One region of the Bacillus sp. JZ105 genome, then DNA from elsewhere that is predicted to be linked to it. Evidence: riboswitches for the same ligand, from Rfam matches in the RefSeq annotation. Region 1 holds a riboswitch; the other holds the start of a gene.

Evidence for each region. A riboswitch is a leader RNA that binds a small molecule or an ion and turns the genes downstream of it on or off. The one in region 1 is predicted to bind lysine.
Region 2: it holds a riboswitch for lysine, as region 1 does, so the genes downstream of both, M1D81_RS13350 (aspartate kinase) here and M1D81_RS15895 (amino acid permease) in region 1, are expected to answer to the same signal.

The regions. Positions count from the first base shown of each region.
Region 1 is NZ_CP096387.1:3,071,772-3,077,389, forward strand. It holds gene M1D81_RS15890 (iron-hydroxamate ABC transporter substrate-binding protein) at 218-1,156, shown strand; gene M1D81_RS15895 (amino acid permease) at 1,197-2,603, opposite strand; lysine riboswitch at 2,795-2,973, opposite strand; gene sspJ (small acid-soluble spore protein SspJ) at 3,094-3,237, opposite strand; gene M1D81_RS15905 (MarR family winged helix-turn-helix transcriptional regulator) at 3,319-3,747, opposite strand; gene M1D81_RS15910 (metal-dependent hydrolase) at 3,898-4,383, shown strand; gene M1D81_RS15915 (LTA synthase family protein) at 4,507-5,618, shown strand, end outside.
Region 2 is NZ_CP096387.1:2,591,648-2,597,265, forward strand. It holds gene sdhA (succinate dehydrogenase flavoprotein subunit) at 1-444, opposite strand, end outside; gene M1D81_RS13340 (succinate dehydrogenase cytochrome b558 subunit) at 482-1,090, opposite strand; gene M1D81_RS13345 (YslB family protein) at 1,372-1,815, shown strand; gene M1D81_RS13350 (aspartate kinase) at 1,977-3,212, opposite strand; lysine riboswitch at 3,345-3,522, opposite strand; gene uvrC (excinuclease ABC subunit UvrC) at 3,584-5,356, opposite strand; gene trxA (thioredoxin) at 5,496-5,618, opposite strand, start outside.

The sequences.
Region 1 (5,618 bases):
TGATAATGATTATCAATCTCGAAGTCTAGTATATCACTTTCTTTTCTTTTTGAAATCACTGTTCTGATAAATTTCTTTATTTTCAGCAAAAAACTGTGAGAATTTCATCATTTTTCTTTTGGTACTAAATGAACCGATGCATTTTTGTTCCTATCATGTTACGATAAAAGTGAAAATGAGAATCATTATCAAGAAAAAGTGAATAGGAGAACATTTTGTGAAAAAACGAACTGGATTTCTTTTGATTTCTTTATCCATCCTTATGATCTTTACAGCCGCTTGCGGCAGCACTTCAAATAAACAATCTGCAGCGAAAAAGAATGACATGATCACATATCAGGACGCCAAAGGTGAAGTGAAGCTTCCGAAAAATCCGAAACGAATTGTGCTTCTTGCAGAAAGCTATTACGGGGACCTCGTCACACTCGGCAAGACGCCGGTTGCTGCAACATCACCCATCTTTAAAAACCCTTTTTATAAAGGGAAAACAGATGGAGTGAAAAATCTCGGAAGGACCCCATCAGTCGAAAAGGTAGCCGCTTTGAAGCCAGATATGATTATTGCTTGGGGAGAAGATGAGAAGTTTGATCAATACAAAAAAATCGCCCCAACTGTAGCGGTTAAATACAACCAATATTCCTTCAAAGACCAGCTAAAAGAATTCGGTAAAATGACAGGTACACCAAAAAAAGCAACAGAATGGATCACGAAATGGGATACCAAAATTGCTGGGGTGAAACCAAAGGTAACAAAAGCTGTCGGCAGCAAAACGGTTTCGATCGTATCACCATTTGATAAAGGCATTTATATCTTTGGAAACACCTTTGGCCGCGGGGGCGAAATCATTTACGACGAGCTGAAATTAAAAGCACCGAAGGCCGTCAAAAAAGAAGCGATTGACAGTGGTGTCGGCTATGCAAACATTTCTCTTGAGAAGCTGCCAGAATTCGCAGGCGACTATATTTTCACAGGTCCATGGAGCGGCTCAAAAAGTAATGGTGACCAAGTGTACCAAAGCAGCATTTGGACCTCACTTCCTGCCGTCAAAAATAAACATGTATTTGAAATAGATCCAGTCGGTTACTTCTTTAATGACCCAGTGTCACTAGAAGGTCAGCTAGAGTTCATTGTGGACCGATTGACATCTGCATCATAAAAAAACGTTTCTCCATTTCTGGAGAAACGTCTTCCTTATCTTATACCGCTTCTTTGGCAAATCCTTTTGACATGAGTGGATAAAGCAAAATACCCACTAAGAATAGACCGATTCCAAGACCAAAAGTTTTCAAGTCGGCTGTTCCTGAAATAATAACCCAAGCTGAATATACCATCGCAACAAGTGCAATGATACCGTCTCTTGTTCGATTTCCTTTTTGAAGCTCATATGTGTCACCTTGCATGATGACCTTAAAGCTGTAGATAGAAGACACACTATACGGAATAAGATACGCAAGTGTCGCTGATGTGGTTAAAAAGGTAAAAGCTTCATTAATTGTACGTGACATCACAGAGAAGATAAACAGCTGTGACATAATATTTGTAACAGTCAAAGCGAAAGCTGGGCTTCCTTTTTTGTTTGTTTTTGCAAATACTGCTGGAAAATCACCAGCCTTTGCTGCTTGATACGGTACTTCTGAACCAAGTAAAATCCAGCCAAGCATCGAACCAAACAAACAAATAATCGCCAGCAGTGCCATGACAATTCCGCCAGCTGGCCCAATAATAAGCTGAAGCACATCCACAAATGGTTTGTCAGAGCCTTGCAATTGATCATGCGGAAGAACGCCCATTGTAATCAATGTGATAATCATGTAGATCGAAAGTGCGATTAAAAGACCTGTAATCGTCGCACGTTTCACATCACGCTGTGAGGATGCTCTTCCTGATAAAATGACAGCTGATTCAATCCCAATAAATGCCCATAGTGTGGAAATAGCTGCATGATGAATTTGGCCTCCAAGTCCGAGCACTCCTTCCCCGCCTGTTTCAACCGGGAAGTAATAATGTTCAAATAATGCCGTTTGAAATGCAAATAATCCCGCCACAATAAAAAGGACGAATCCAAGCACTTTCGAAAAGGTCGTAATAAAATTCAATTTACTTGCAGCACTTAAGCTAGTGATTAAAATGGTATGTGTTCCCCATAAAAGAAGGGTACATACGATAAACGTCATGAGCTGGCCAAGTGTGACCGCTTCTTTTCCAAAGGTAAAAACTTCAGTCTTCACGGTGAGAATAGGGAAAAAAGTCGTTAAATACCCAGCAAGGCTTGTAATAATTGCGACATTACTAATCCAGCTTGCCACCCAATATCCCCAAACCATTGTAAAACCGGCCGCTTTCCCTTTTTTCGGATCTTTAAAAAGCGCCCTTGCATAACTTTGTGGTCCAGCCGTCAGCTGCGGCTTATGAATGGACAAATGCCCAAATACAAGTGCAATCATCAGCACACCGCCGCCTGTGACAAGCCATGCCATCGTCACCCCTAAAGGACTGGCGTGCTGGGCAAGCGTACTTGGCAGCATAAAGATGCCTGAACCTACCATATTTCCGACGACAAAAGCCGTCAATAACCAAAAACCCCATTTTTTTGTCTGTTCCATTTCCGTACCTCCGTTTTATTCACTTTGGACCAGACCCGGCAGTATCTTCATTGATATATTTGTGAAGCAATGACTTGCATTCTTTATGTTCATCATGGATTACTTATTCACAGCATACCCTTATTTTTGTTACGCAGAACATAAAAAAAAGCCTGAACAAAAGTCCATGCTTTTCAAAACATACACCTTGATCTCCGGATAGCCCTCCACGCTTCAAAGACGTGGCAGTCCTGCATTTATTCAATGCAGACCCAGCATAAAGAAAGTTGGAGCTCTCTTTACACTTCGGCGCTGATGCCTTTTTTCTCATGATCTACGATTCCATCTCTCCTATGAGTGACTCATCATCCGCGCAACCTCTACCTCACTGAGACATAGCGTGAGGATTTCTATCATTTTTACTACACGAAGGTTATCAAACATTCTCACATCTGTCAAAGGGAAAAACATAGAAAAAAGGCAGAGAACGGTTTCTCTGCCCTCTACCTGCTTATTGTTGGTTGTTTTTCTTCTGTTGTACAGCTTCCTGAAGCGGATCGCCTGCTAGCTCTTTACTTGCTTCCTCTAACAGCTGATCTACCTGCTGATGGTTTTTCTCACTTTTCGCCTTTTTATCCTTTTGGAAAAATGACATCGCTGTTTCCTCCCTTTTCATAAAATGCGGTTGCCTGTTTAATTTGTGCTACAGCGCTTAGCATTATACAAGGAAAGAAGCTCAATCATCATGAAAGGTCTGTCTCATTTTTTGCAAGTACGACAGAAAGGTTTTTAAATCTTCCTCTGTGAAGTCTGACATCATATGCTGAATCACTTTTCCGAAAAGACGTGTATGCTTTTCATAAATGGCCATCCCTTTTTCCGTGACTTCTAAACGGACAAGTGACGAATCGTCCTTGTCCCGCTCTCTTTGAATATAACCCTGCTCACATAATTTATTGAGTGCAATAGAGGCTGCACCAGGGTTTAAAGAGAGTCTTTGCTTCAGCTCTTCGGCATGTGATACTTTGCCTTGTATCAAAATAGAAAGAGCATATATCTGCGGAGGCGTGATGTCTTTCTCTAACTCAAGTAACTTGCGGTTTAATTTACGGCTGACTTCATAATGTACAAGAACAATTTCTTTTAAAATGTCTGCATTACCCATCCGAATCGCATCCTTATCGTTAGTATCAACATGACTTCCTCCTTATTATAACCCTTTTGGCCTCTTTTTCTTTAGAAATAAGCCTTGCTGAATGAATCCACCCTTGATATAGTGAGTACTTGAACTAAAGATAGAACAGGAGTACGCATCATGACAGGAAAAACACACATCATGGGCGGAATTGCCGCCTCCACAGCCGTTGCCTACTATTATGGATTCGACCCAGTGACGATGGCTGCTGCTGGATCAGCTGGTGCCCTGGTCCCTGACCTTTGCCATACAAAAAGTAAAATCGGCAGAAAATTCCCGCTGCTCTCGGCACTGATCAGCAGTGTGTTCGGTCATCGCACGTTTACACATAGTTTATTATTTTTGCTGATCATTTATTTTCTAGCGACAACATACATTCCAAATGACAGCCTAAGTATCGGTTTACTAGTCGGAATGGCAAGCCATCTCATCCTGGACGCAGGAACAGTGAACGGGATTAAATTTTTATTTCCAGCTTCCATTAAAGTGCGTCTTCCCTTCTATGTCAAAACAGGCAGCGCAGGAGAACAAGTCGTACTGGCTGCTCTCACCGTCGTTACCTGCTATTACATCGCCGTCATCTGCGGCATATCCATCCCATTCTAATGAATCAAAAAGAGTTTTCCGAAAAACACAGGATATGAATTGATCATTCCTCATTTTTTTAGTAGGTTTAAGATAAGTGTTTTTGCCTTGCAGCTGAATACAGAATGGTGAGGAGCTACATACATGAAAGCGTTTTTCAAAGATCACTGGTTTTTAGTGTACTCCATCCTCTTCATGTGGATGAAAACATACATCATTTATCAATTCGGATTTCACATACGAACGGCCAATCTGTTTCATGAATGGCTGCTTTTGATCAATCCACTTAGCTTTTTGCTCCCTTTGTTTGGGATTGCTCTTTTTTTAAATGAAAAGAAGCAAAAGATTTTTTTATTGACCGCAAATTTGATTTTGACGGCGATTCTCATAGCGAATACGATCTTTTATGGATTTTATATTGACTTCATTACGATCCCTGTATTATTCCAAGCGAAAAACATGGGAGATATGGGCAGCAGTATGACAGAATTGTTCCACCCGCTGTTTTTGCTGATGCTCATTGATTTCGTGGTACTGGCGTGGCTGTTAAAGCGTAAACCTTTAGCGCCAAAAGCCTCCTTCAAGACGATCAAAACATATTATGCCGTGTGCTGCAGCTTTCTATTGTTTCATGTCAGTTCAGCCATGATGGATCATCCCCGCTTTCTGACAAGCTCTTATGATCGAGAAGTGATTGTACGAAACCTTGGGCTGTTCCAGTTCCACCTGTATGACGGCGCTGCCCAAACAGCGCGTCTTGGACAAAAAGCCTTTGCAGATGAAGATACACTTTCAACCGTAGCAAACTACACAAAGGCTGATTATAGTGCACCAAACGACGAGTACTTTGGACTTGCTAAAGGCAAGAACGTAGTGTTCATTTCACTCGAATCAACACAGCAATTTGTCGTTGATCAAAAGGTGAATGGACAATACATCACCCCCTTTTTAAATCAACTCGCTAAAAAGAGTTTTTATTTTGATGAATTTTATCAGCAGACTGAGCAAGGGAAGACGTCGGATTCAGAGTTTATTGTCGCAAATTCCCTCTATCCATCTAGCAGCGGCGCTGTCTTTTTCACAGCGAGTGACAACGAATATGACACGTTATACAAGCAGTTGAAAAAAGAGAACTATCAATCCGTCCAATTTCATGCGAATAATAAAACGTTTTGGAATCGTGATGTGATGTATAAATCGTTTGGAATTGACCGTTTTTATGATGTCGATTCGTATCAGGTCAATGAACAGAATTC
Region 2 (5,618 bases), 480 kb from region 1:
TACTTCATAGCGGCGAACCTGCTCATCCAGTGCATATAATAGCTGCTGGCCTGTTGTAGCTCCAGCAAACGCTGTACGGTGGTGCTGTGTTCCCCCGAAGCGGCGGAAGTCCAATAATCCCTCTGGTGTTCTATTAAACATAACACCCATACGATCAAGTAAGTGGATAATGGACGGCGCTGCTTCACACATTGCCTTTACTGGCGGCTGGTTGGCTAAGAAATCTCCGCCGTATACCGTGTCATCAAAATGCTCATAAGGTGAATCTCCTTCACCTTTTGTATTGACCGCTCCGTTGATTCCGCCCTGTGCACATACAGAATGCGAACGTTTCACAGGTACGATTGAAAATAGTTGAACAGCTGTTCCCGCTTCTGCTGCTTTAATAGTTGCCATGAGACCAGCTAAGCCGCCTCCGACAACGATGATGCTAGAATTACTCATTGTAGCCCCTCTCCCTCTTCTACTAATCTATTTCCTCTTAAACAAAAGCGAAAATTGCTCTTAGCCCTACATATGAAAGCGCTATAAATATACCTAATGTCACATATGTGGAGATTCGTTGTGAGCGTGGTGAAACGGTAATTCCCCAGCTGACAGCAAATGACCACAAGCCATTAGCAAAGTGGAAAATAGTAGATAAAACGCCGACAATATAGAAGCCTAGCATAAATGGAGAGCTTAAAATATTCGCCATCATGTCATAGTTGACTTCAGCTCCAAGCTGAGCTTGAATTCGTGTTTCCCATACGTGCCAAGAGACAAAAATCAATGTGATAATACCTGAAATCCTTTGCAGTCTGAACAGCCAGTTTCTTAAGTAACTGAAGCGAGACGTGTTGTTTTGTGCCGTAAAGGCTATGTACACCCCATAAACTGCATGATAGATCAGTGGTAAGAAAATCACGAACAGCTCAAGTGCATATCTGAAAGGAAGCTGTTCCATAAAGTGTGCAGCTTTGTTAAACGCCTCTGGTCCATTCGTCGCAAAGTGGTTAACCACTAAGTGCTGTATTAAAAATAGACCGACCGGAATGACGCCAAGCAAAGAATGCAATCTCCGATAAAAAAATTCTTTGTTCCCCGACATTACTTTACCCCCTAGAAAAAAAGTGCAATTGCTTGAAAATTGTCTTCCCCCGCTTCTTTCAATTGTAAGCACTTTATTCAAATTTATTGACAATTTCATTTTACTCCTATGTCAAATAAGCGTCAAGAAACCGCGTACATAAATTAAAATTTTCCGAAATTTAAAAGTTTTAAATCAAAATTCGTTTTACTACAATAAGAATTTCTTAGACTTCAGGGAAAACTCTGTCATCATATGCCCACATAAGCTATAATAAATTGTTGAAAGAGGGGAGCCGTACAATGAATAAATTCGAATCTAACTTAGAACAGCTAAAAGAAATTGAAGTCAATGGATTTGCCTACGAGCTGATACGCGAAGTTCTGCTGCCTGATATTCTTGGTCAGGACCATTCATCTATGATGTATTTTGCGGGTAAACTGCTTGCTCGTAAATTTCCTCAAGAGTCATGGGAGAAGATCCCCGAATTTTTCCATGATGCCGGATGGGGGACTCTCACGATGGTCCATTCGAAAAAACAGGAAATTGAGTTTGAGCTCGAAGGTCCGCTAGTATCAAATCGACTCACCTATCAAAAGGAGCCATGCTTTCAGATGGAAGCGGGTTTTATTGCTGAACAAATTCAGCTTCTAAATGAGCACGTGGCTGAATCCTACGAACAAGTGAAAAAGCGTGCTGAGAAAGTCATTTTAACCGTTAAATGGGATTTAAGAGACCCTAGCTAATACTCTTGATAAAAGGTGCGGACTTCAGGTCACGCCTTTTTTTATATGTCTACATCTATCATAGCATACTTAATGAAAGGGTTTACGCCCGTTTCAGCCGAATCCGAATCCATATAGAAAAAAGAGGCGACCCTCTTTCGTGAGATCACCTCTTTACCTTTTTAAGAGTGAGCAGCGGCGCTCACCTTTGATAAATCAAACGCGTCATGCAGCGCTTCAACCGCTTTGACCATATCATCACGGCCAACGACCGTTGAGACTTTGATTTCAGACGTACTGACCATTTTCACTTGAATGTCTTTTTGCGCTAACACAGCAAACATTTCAGCAGCTACCCCTGGATTTGAGACCATTCCAGATCCCACGATGGATACTTTCGCTAATTTGCTTTCTGTCTCAATCTGTTCGTAGCCAAGCGCCCCTTTATATTCTTCTAATACTTCAACTGTTTTGGACAAATCATCCGTTTTCACAGAGAAAGAGATCGACGTCTGGTTGGTGCTTGTGGCAGACTGAATGATGATATCAACATTGATATTCTGTTTCGCAAGCGTCGTAAAAATGGTCGATAATGTTGTTAAACCGCTTGAAAGTCCGCACACTGTCACACGTGTAATCTGATCTTCAAATGCGATGCCTCTGACGACTAAGTTTTGTTCCATGGATGATTCCTCCTCAATTAACGTACCCGATTCATTTTCAATACTAGAACGGACTTCTAGCGGGACTTGATAATTTTTCGCAAATTCAACAGCTCTTGGATGCAGAACCCCAGCTCCTAAATTAGCCAGCTCAAGCATCTCATCGTATGAAATGCCTGCAAGTTTCCGCGCAGATGATACATAACGCGGATCTGTCGTAAACACTCCTGGTACATCTGTATATATATCACATTTATCAGCTTTTAGTGCGGCAGCCAGAGCCACAGCTGTTGTATCTGATCCGCCGCGGCCAAGTGTTGTGATATGTAAATCATCTGCAATTCCTTGGAAACCTGCCACAACAACGATTTTCCCCGCACTTAATTCCTCTTTTATTCTTGATTCATCAATGTCCACGATTCTTGCATTTCCGTGTACATGCTCTGTTTTCATACCAGCCTGCCAGCCTGTAAAGGAAATGGCATCATAACCTCTTCTTTGGAGTGCCATCGCTAATAATGAAATGGTCACTTGCTCACCAGTTGCGAGCAGCATATCCATTTCTCTTTTGCTTGGATCGTCTGTGAGTTCTTTCGCTAGGTCTACTAGAACATCCGTTGATTTGCCCATCGCTGAGACAACCACAACCACATCGTGTCCTGCCTCGCGTTCAGCGATCACTCTCTCTGCGGCATTGCGAATTTTTTCTGTCGACCCAACGGAAGTTCCGCCAAATTTTTGTACAATTAGTCCCATGTCTACCACCCTTTTTCAAAAGTTCACGTGTGAGAGAAGAGGCAGCTTGGAGACTGTCCGCTCACTGCAAATAAAAAAGCAATGAGAGAACAAATCTCCCATTGCTTTAAAATCATCATTAAACGATGCAAACAATGAGATAGCCCTCCAAGAAATGAATTCTTGACAGCCCTACATTTCTTCAATGTACAGCCAGCGAATAAAATGAGTGGATTTTATTCACTTCGGCGACGCTCCCCTTTCAGCCCTCTTCTTAGATCCCATCGATCTCCGAAGGCTTACTCTTGAAGTTCGCACCTCTATCTTCAACAAACAACACGTTCATTTATTAAATTAGTCACATCTTAACAGACTTTTGGTAAAAGTACAATCTATTTTTTTAATGCTTCCATTAAAAGTTCAGCCGTCTGTTTCGGAATGCCAGCCTCCTGAAAGTCTTGGATAGAGGCTTCCTTCATCTTTTTCACAGAGCCAAAATGTTTGAGGAGCTGCTTTTTACGCTTTTCTCCGATACCTGGTACATCGTCTAAAATAGACTGGAATGCATTTTTTCCGCGGAGCTGCCTGTGAAAGCTAATGGCGAAGCGGTGCACTTCATCTTGAATGCGCTGCAATAAGTAAAAGGCCTGGCTATTCCGCTCCAGCGCAACAATTTCAAGTGTATCTCCCATCATGAGATTCGACGTCCGGTGTTTTTCATCTTTTACAAGACCTGCGACTGGGACAGACAGATTCAATTCATTTTCAAGCACATCGATGGCTGCGTTGATCTGTCCTTTTCCTCCGTCAATTAAAATTAAATCTGGCAGCGGCAGTTCATCCTTTAACACGCGGGTATATCGTCTTCTAATGACTTCACGCATGGATGCATAATCATCTGGCCCTGAGACGGTTTTAATTTTGTATTTTCGGTATTCCTTTTTATAGGGTTTCCCGTCCTGAAAGACGACCATGGCAGAAACCGGGTCTGCCCCTTGAATATTTGAGTTATCAAATGCCTCGATTCTGTATGGCATATAAATATTAAGTGCATCCCCGAGCTGCTTCACCGCACCAATTGTCCGCTCTTCATCACGCTCAATGAGCGAAAATTTTTCTTTTAAAGCGATTTTGGCATTTTGATGCGCAAGTAAAAGCAGATCCTTTTTCTTTCCTTTTTTCGGCTGGTGAACGTTCGTCTCAAGCAATTGCTCAATCATCTCTTGATCGACACTGTCCGGAACCAGAATTTCCTTCGGCAGAAAATGGTTGTTCTTTTCATAAAATTGCCCCATAAACGTGAGGAACTCCTCTTCAGGGTCCTGATACATCGGAAACAGGCTGACATCACGTTCAATCAATTTCCCCTGTCTGATAAAGAAAACTTGGACACACATCCAGCCTTTATCATAGGCATAGGCAAAGACATCTCGATCTGATAAATCACTCATCGTCATTTTCTGTTTTTCCATCGTTGAGTCGATATATGCAATTTGGTCTCTCAGTTCTTTTGCCCGTTCAAACTCTAAATTTTCGGCGGCTTCCTGCATCTTTTCGGTGAGTTCTTTTTTGATTTGCTGATGTCCACCGTTTAGAAACCTTGTGATTTCGTCTACGAGCTGCTTATTCGTTTCCTCGGAAATATCATACACACATGGTGCAAGACATTGTCCAAGATGATAATAAAGACAGACACGGTCAGGAAGGGTGGCACATTTTCTCAGTGGATATAGGCGGTCGAGCAGCTTTTTTGTTTCTCGAGCTGCTTGTACGTTTGGGTATGGACCGAAATATTTTCCTTTGTCCTTTTTTACATTGCGGGTGACGATCAGCTTAGGATGGCGTTCATTCGTAATTTTTATAAAAGGATACGTCTTGTCATCCTTGAGCATGACATTGTATTTTGGGTCATATTTTTTGATTAAATTCAGCTCTAAAATGAGCGCCTCGATATTAGAAGAGGTGACAATGTATTCAAAATCTTCAATTTCACTGACAAGCCGCTGCGTTTTGGCGTCATGTGATCCAGTGAAATAAGAGCGCACCCTGTTTTTTAAAACCTTTGCTTTTCCTACATAAATGATCGTATTTTGTCTATCTTTCATTAAGTAACAGCCTGGCTGATCCGGCAGGACTGACAGCTTTTCTTTGATTAGTTTGTTCATATTTTCATCCGTCCTTGTTTTCCTCTTTCACTCCTTCTAGTGTATCACGAACATTTGTTTTATACCATGTTGAAAGAAAAGCGGCTCTCGTCTTTACGAGAACCGCTTCAATGATTATGCCGCTTGGACATAAATCGGTTTATAGATGTTTGTTGACAAGCTCAGCAAGTGCTTCTTTTGGTTTGAAACCAACAGAAGTTTCTACAACTTCACCGTCTTTTAAAACAAGAAGTGTTGGGATACTCATAACGCCGTATTTACC